Linked DNA regions of Flavisolibacter tropicus. The protein of the gene in region 1 binds, or shares a complex with, the protein of each later gene. Links are inferred from orthologs where the notes say so. Each region holds a gene or a part of one and is shown in the gene's direction. Other genes may lie near its edges.

What was found. Proteins that work in one complex are often made in the same cells at the same time.
Region 2: the proteins of smc (region 1) and SY85_RS20955 are in contact, whole or in part, in a crystal structure (PDB 3ZGX), measured with the Bacillus subtilis proteins. The link is inferred for Flavisolibacter tropicus from one-to-one orthologs.

What each region holds. Positions count from the first base shown.
Region 1 is NZ_CP011390.1:809,208-813,674, reverse strand. What follows is about bases 259-4,310. They hold smc (chromosome segregation protein SMC), read left to right. Parts: upstream 259-588; coding sequence 589-4,110; downstream 4,111-4,310. Other genes in these bases: SY85_RS03290 (DMT family protein), read left to right, coding at 4,203-4,310; SY85_RS03300 (universal stress protein), read right to left, coding at 259-401. In the rest of the region: more of SY85_RS03300, read right to left, coding at 1-258; more of SY85_RS03290, read left to right, coding at 4,311-4,467. UniProt on the Bacillus subtilis protein: Required for chromosome condensation and partitioning.
Region 2 is NZ_CP011390.1:4,879,964-4,883,145, forward strand. What follows is about bases 277-3,043. They hold SY85_RS20955 (segregation and condensation protein A), read left to right. Parts: upstream 277-1,150; coding sequence 1,151-1,936; downstream 1,937-3,043. Other genes in these bases: SY85_RS20945 (PPK2 family polyphosphate kinase), read left to right, coding at 277-596; mscL (large conductance mechanosensitive channel protein MscL), read left to right, coding at 636-1,028; SY85_RS20960 (murein L,D-transpeptidase catalytic domain-containing protein), read right to left, coding at 2,164-2,802; dxs (1-deoxy-D-xylulose-5-phosphate synthase), read right to left, coding at 2,842-3,043. Also shown: more of SY85_RS20945, read left to right, coding at 1-276; more of dxs, read right to left, coding at 3,044-3,182. UniProt on the Bacillus subtilis protein: Participates in chromosomal partition during cell division. May act via the formation of a condensin-like complex containing Smc and ScpB that pull DNA away from mid-cell into both cell halves.

The sequences.
Region 1 (4,467 bases):
GAAGCAAAATCAGCAGAAGGAGGGATGATCATAACCGGACAAGGGTTCTTATCTACGATCTTTAGTGTATTGCTAGTCAAAAAGATCTGTTCCAGTTTGGTTTTGCCATTTAAGCCCATAACAATCAATTGAGCAGCTCTATGACGTGCAAAACGACTTAATGTATCAGGAAAGTCGCTGCCGAGTTCTGCGTGACAGGAAATTTTTGCAATACCTTGTTCAGAAAGCTCAGTTTTCAGTTTTTCCAATAAAAAATAAGCTTCTTCTTCTTCAGATTCTTTCTCAAAAACATGGAATAATACCAGGTTTACATCATAGGTTCCGGTAACCATTTTAACAGCATAACGGGCTGAGTTGTAAGAAGTAGGAGAAAAATCGACAGGAACGATAACCGTTTTCATTCGTTGGTTTAGTTTTTGTCAAAGGAAGTTAAAGGTTCTCTATCATATTTGACCAAATACTGTCATTTATTTTGTGTTTTATGCCAAATTCGTGTAAAAATGTCACTTAAGAATTAAGGTAAAAATGCTCAGCTCATCCTTTTTCACCTCTATTAGGTTATATTTGTCGACTAAAATTTGCTGAAGCGTGCGATTAAAATCCCTGGAGATAAAAGGCTTTAAATCCTTTGCTGATAAAACCATTGTCAACTTCGATGAAAATATTACAGGAATTGTTGGCCCCAATGGCTGCGGAAAAAGCAACATTGTGGACAGTATTCGCTGGGTAATCGGGGAGCAAAAAATCTCACAGTTACGTTCTGAAAACCTTGAAAGTCTTGTATTTAATGGTTCAAAAACCCGTAGTGCCAGCGGTTTAGCAGAAGTAAGCCTTACATTTGAAAATACCCGCAATCTCTTACCCACTGAGTTTAGTACCATCACAGTTACCCGTAAGTTCTATAAGAACGGGGATAGTGAATACCGACTGAATGATGTACAGTGTCGTTTAAAAGATATCCAAAACCTGTTTATGGATACGGGTATCTCAACAGACAGCTATGCCATCATTGAATTAGGCATGGTGGACGACTTGATCAAAGACAAGGAAAACTCCCGTCGCCGGATGTTAGAACAAGCAGCCGGGATTTCTATTTATAAAACTAGGAAAAAGGAAGCAAAGCAAAAGTTAGACGCTACAGAACAAGACTTGAATCGTATTGAGGACTTGTTATTTGAAATTAACAATCAGCTTAAAACGCTTGAAAATCAGGCAAAAAAAGCTGAGAAATACTATGAGATCAAGAAGGATTATCGTGAGATCTCAATTGAATTAGCTAAGGCTGCACTCGAAGGTTTCAATCTAACGTTCAAAGACTTGAATGAGCAACATGAAAAAGAAACAGACAGACGCATTGCTTTAGAAGCTGATATAGCTACACGCGAAGCTTCTTTGGAACAAGAAAGAGTAGGCTTCATAGAAAGAGAAAAATCCTTGCATAGCATGCAACAGTCATTTAATGAGCTGGTGCAACAGGTGCGAACCAAAGAAAACGAAAAGAGCTTAGCCTCTCAACGGCTGGAGCATTTGAAAGAAAGAGCTACTGGACTTCAAGATTTCCTTTCAAAGGCCGGTGGCCAAATTACTGGTATTGAGGAGAGTATTGTCTTTACAGAGCAACAGATAAAAGATGAAGAAGGTGCATTAGAAGGCCTGACTTCTCAATTAGAAGAATATCGCAACCAGGTAGATGCGAAGCGTAGCATCTTAGACGAAAAGAGAACGGCTGTTAATGACTTACGCAACTCTTTCCAGCAAGTACAGCGAAACCAATTTGATGCAGAGAAAAAAGTTGCCATTGCAGATACCTCTATTCAGAATTTGCAACGTGCCATTCACCAAATAGAGGAAGAACGCGCTAACCGTGAGGAGCAGATACAACAACTGGAAGTAGAAAAAGATAATAAGCAAAAAGAGCTGGAAACCCGGAAAAAAGACCTGGACCAACTTCAGCATCACCATAATACTACCAAAGAGCAAATTTTACAGACTCAGTCTGTATTAGAGGAGTTGCGTACCCAATTAGCAGAAGAAAATCGTAAGCTTGACGCTAAGAAGAATGAGCACGACCTGCTGAAAAGCCTCATCGATAGCATGGAAGGCTATCCAGAAAGTATTAAGTTCTTACATAATAATAAAGGTTGGAACCATAAAGCCCCAATTCTTTCAGATATCATTTATGTAAAAGAATCCTATCGTGCTGCTGTAGAAAATGTATTGGAACCTTATTTGAACTACTATGTAGTAAACAACCTGGCAGAAGGTTTACAAGCCATTCATCTTTTGGATGAAAACAAAAAAGGTAAGGCAAACTTCTTCCTTTTGGATAAGGTTAATTCAACAGAAGGTGCAATTGGCCATCAACCAGAAGGCACCATTGCAGCAATGGATGTAATAGAAGTTGATGCCCAGTACAAGAAATTAGCAGAGCAATTACTAGGCAACGTTTTTATTGCAGATTCTGATATTGCTTTAGAAAGTACTAATGGCGCGGTTATACTGGAACGTCATGGTAAATATGTAAAAGGTAAATATTCTCTATCAGGTGGTAGTGTAGGTTTATTTGAAGGCAAGAAAATTGGTCGTGCTAAAAACCTGGAGAAATTACAGGAAGAGATCTTAGCACAACAAGTGGTAGTAGATGATTTGAAAAATCAGATACAAGCTCGTCACAATGAAGTAATAGCCTTTAACCAGGATTTGAAAGAGAATGTAATTAAGGATACGGAGCGTGAGATTGGACAGTTAAATAACCAAATGTTCTCTGTTCAAAACCGCTTGGAGAACTTGGTACATACACAAAATCAATCTCGTACCCGCGTAGAAGATCTACACAGCCAGTTAGATCAGACTCAGGCTTCAATTGAAGCAGTAAGAGGAGAATTGAACTCTTTGAATGAAAATCTTACACAGTATACGGAAGGTTTACAACAAGCAGAAAGTGATTACCGCCGCATTGAAATGGAGTATAATGAAATAAATACCCAGTACAATGCAAGCAACCTGAATCTAACACGCCAGCAAAGTAAGATCACTGCTTTAAAACAGGAACATCAGTTCAAGAGCAATCAATTAAACGACCTGCGCCAGCAAGTAGAAACAAACACAAAGCAATTAGGAGAAGCTACTTCTAATATTGAAACATTACAGGAAGACCTTCAAGGCATAGCTGATGCGTTATATGATTTAATGCGCAGACGTGAAGCGGAAGAAAGCAGCCTAAATGAAGCAGACCAGGCATACTATAATATACGCAACCAGTTAAGCACTAAAGAAAGCGAGTTGCGCCAGATAGTTAAAGAGAAAGATGCCATTGAGCAACTTTTAAATGCACTTAAGGATAAACTGACAGATGTTAAGCTTGGCTTGGCCGGTATGAAAGAACGCTTGCACGTTGAGTTTAGAATTAATCTGGAAGAGATACTTGATGAAGCTAGAACTGGAACAACTCCAGTGGAGGAGCTTCAGGAAAAAGCCGACAAAATGAAGAAGCGGTTGGAGAACCTCGGAGAGGTTAACCCAACTGCAATTGAGGCTTTTGAAGAAATGAGGAAACGTTATGAGTTTATCGTTGAACAAAAGAACGACCTTGTTACTGCTAAAGAAAGCCTGTTGCAAACAATTGCTGAAGTAGAAACTACAGCCAACCAGAAGTTCTTAGATACGTTTAACCAAGTACGTGAGAACTTCCATAAAGTATTTAAAGCCTTGTTTACCGAAGATGATCAGTGTGATTTGATTTTAGAAAATCCAGACAACCTGGCTGAAACAGGAATTGACATCATGGCTAAGCCAAAAGGTAAACGCCCGGCTAGCATTGGACAGCTTAGTGGTGGTGAGCGTACGTTAACGGCAACTGCCTTACTGTTTGCCATTTACCTGATTAAGCCTGCTCCATTCTGTATTCTTGATGAGGTTGACGCCCCTCTGGATGATGCTAACGTGGGTAAGTTTACAAAGATGATTCGTGAGTTTAGCCAAAACTCTCAATTTATTATAGTTACTCACAACAAGACCACTATGAGCACTGTAGATGTGATCTATGGTGTAACCATGCAAGAGCCGGGAGTAAGTAAGCTGGTGAGTGTGGACTTTAGAAACTTGAATTAAAGAATTTTATTCTAAAGACTCCTAAAAGAATAAATTACTTCATATTGAATTACTTTTAAAGACTGCTTTGGTAGTCTTTTTTTATTGTTTGTATGAGAACATTAGTATTGTTATTGGCATCCAACGTATTTATGACGTTTGCTTGGTATTACCATTTAAAAAATACGGGTATGCCTCTATGGAAAGCAATTTTGCTAAGTTGGGGCATAGCCTTTTTTGAATACTGCCTAATGGTGCCGGCAAACCGACTGGGCTATGTAGGCGGGTTTAGTGCGTTCCAACTTAAAATCATTCAAGAGGTTGTTACACTGGTTGTTTTTAGCTTGTTTGCTGTTTTTGTATTAAAAGAGCACTTTC
Region 2 (3,182 bases), 4.1 Mb from region 1 along the record:
TTATTTTTCAGGGTATGGATGCCAGTGGTAAAGATGGCGCCATCAAGAAAGTGCTCGGCTTTTTAAATCCCATGGGGGTACGTGCTTTTCCATTTAAGGCACCTACAGATGAAGAAAAAGCACACGATTTTTTATGGCGGATACATCAAAAAATACCTGCCAAAGGCATGATTCACGCTTTTAACCGTAGCCATTATGAGGATGTATTGATCACCCGGGTGCATGGCTGGTGTGATGATGCAACAGCTAAAAAGCGGTTTGCAGATATTAATCATTTTGAACAGCTTTTGCAGCACAACGGAACGGTGATCTTTAAATTCTACTTACATGTTTCACGCAAAGAGCAGCAAGAGCGGCTGGAAGAGCGGGTAGAGGATCCAAGGAAGATGTGGAAACATGATGTAGCCGACCAGGAAGAAGCCAAACACTGGGATACCTATATTAAGATGTATGAAGAAGTGATTGAAAACTGCCAGGTAGCGCCTTGGGTAATTGTTCCTGCCGATCAAAATTGGTACAAGGAGTATCTGGTAGCAAAGACCATAACAGAGGGGCTGGAAGCTTTGAATTTGAAGTATCCGGAAAACCCGCTGTGATTTAATCTATTTTCTTTTTAGTTTTAACAAAACGGTATTATGGGTTTCATTAAAGAATTCAAAGAATTTGCTTTAAAAGGCAACGTTATAGATTTAGCCATTGCGGTAATAATTGGCGCTGCATTTGGCGCAATCGTAACCTCGTTGGTACAAGATGTAATTACACCTTTGATCTTGAGTCCGGCTTTGAAAGCTGCCCATTTAGAAAACTTGGACCAACTGGCCTGGAATGGGGTTAAGTACGGTAAGTTCCTGGCAGCCATTATTACCTTTTTGGTCATCGCCTTGGTCCTGTTTGTAATGATACAAGGGATTAATAGGCTAAAACGTGTCAAGGAAAAAGCAGCAGATGCTCCCGCTCCTGAGCTTACTGTAACTGAAAAGTTATTAATGGAAATTCGCGACAGTTTGCATAATAATCCACGTGTATAGGCCTTTTCGTTAAATTCTGGGCCTTCAAAGACCGATTCTATAGCCTTTACAATAGAAATTGTATTTTTGTTTAGTCCCGTGGCACGGTTTCCACGGGATTTTATTTAAACAATCAATAACCTTTGGCAATAACCACCACATATCAGATAACGTTGCCTCAGTTTGAAGGCCCTTTTGATCTTCTGCTGTTCTTTATTGAACGCGATGAGTTGGATATTTATAACATCCCCATCACGCGTATTATTAAAGACTTTTTGGATTATATACACAGCCAGGAGTCTCTCAATATTGAGCTGTCCAGCGAGTTTATTCTCTTTATCTCTACGTTGATGCGTATCAAGGCTAAAATGTTGTTGCCACGTAAAGAAATAGACGCACAGGGTAATGAAATTGACCCAAGGCTGGAACTGGTGGATAAGATCCTTGAATATAAAAAGTACAAGGAAGCGGCTGCTAAGATGGCCGAGTTGGAAGCAGAGCGGATGCTTATGATCAAGCGGGGTAATATCCAAAAAGAGCTGTCGATTATTGGGGATGAGGCTGGTGAGGGAACGGAGATCCAAGCCATTACACTCTTTAAGCTAATGAAAGCTTTTGAGCGGGTAATGCAGCGTTACTCCGATAAACATAATAAACTGGTACATACCGTAGTACAGTATAACTACAGTATGGATACTACAAAGTCCAGTATGATCTCACTGGCAAACAGTGAGCGTACACTTTCCTTTGAGCGCATCTTTGAACAAGCGGAAAACCGCGTGCATGCCATTTTCTTATTCCTTTCCATGCTGGAACTGGTGTCACAAAAATATTTGCGCATTATCATTGGCGATGGCAAGAATAACTTCCTTATTGAATACAACGAAACAGAAGAAGGCCTGACAGACGAGGAGCATATGCACTTGTAATTAGCTGATTAGCTGATGTGAGGATTAGCTAATGGATTTGATGATTTGGAAATGTTCAATTCTCAATGATCAATAATCAATGATTATTAAAAAGAATCTAAATAGAAAAGCATTCCGTTAATGGAGTGCTTTTGTTTTATAGGTATTTCTGTATTTCTTTTCTTCTCCTTTTCTCCTTTGCTCTGTGCGAAACCCTTTGCGTGCAGCGTATAGCTTGCAGCATACTTTTACTCATAAATCCACAACAAAATGGGCTTTGGCGATTTGTTGATATAACCAGAAAGCTTGGCTAGGAAGTCATAAGAAACCATGGGGCAGCCTAAGCTATTACAGATCGGTTGAGGATATACTTCACTATTAGGGACGCAGTCGTAGGCGTGAAGTACTACAAAGCGATTAAAGGCATTAGAATTAGAAGAGTCTAATCCATTTAGTTTGTAGGCTTTACCAAATTGGCCTTTGTAGCTATAACTTACTCTATATTTTCCCAGCGAACTACATCCACTTTCTGGCGTATTAGAGTACTGGGCTGTTTCTAAATAATCGGTGTTGCAACTGCCATGTGCTACTAGTCCTTTTGCTAAGATGGAGTCTCTTTTAAAATCGTAAACAAAGAACCGATAGCGTCCACTCGGCTGGCTCATATCAATAAGGAAACCATATTGAGTAGAAAGGTTTTGTGTCAGCGCATAAGCCTTGCCTTGGACTGCTTGCTTCTTTAGTTTGGCTGTGATATTGTTTTCGGTTGCTTTCTTATTGGGAGTGGCGGCGACAGGAAAATTGTACTTGGTATAGTGGGGTAGGAAATAATAAAGGCCTGCTAACAAGGGTAGCAGGCCTAAAAAAGCTAGAAGCAGTTTTCTCATATCGCTAAGATGAAGAAAACCACTTATTCCATAAAAGAATTATAACAAAGATTCAATCTTTATTGGCTCAGACATCAAGTCTCTTACGGCATCGGCAATCGCTTGGGCGTCATAGCCACACTCACGATGCAGTTCTTTTAACGTGCCGTGCTCCACTACCCGGTCTGGGATACCCAGGATGCGCACATCGTTTTTGTAGCCATGTTCCTGCATGAACTCCAATACAGCAGCACCAAAGCCACCTACCACAGTACCATCTTCTACCGTAATGATCTTTCCGTAAGTGCGTAAAGCTTCATGCAGCAATTCTTCATCAAGCGGTTTGGCAAAACGCATATCGTAGTGGCCGGGTGTAAAACCATCAGCTCTTAGATCACGGA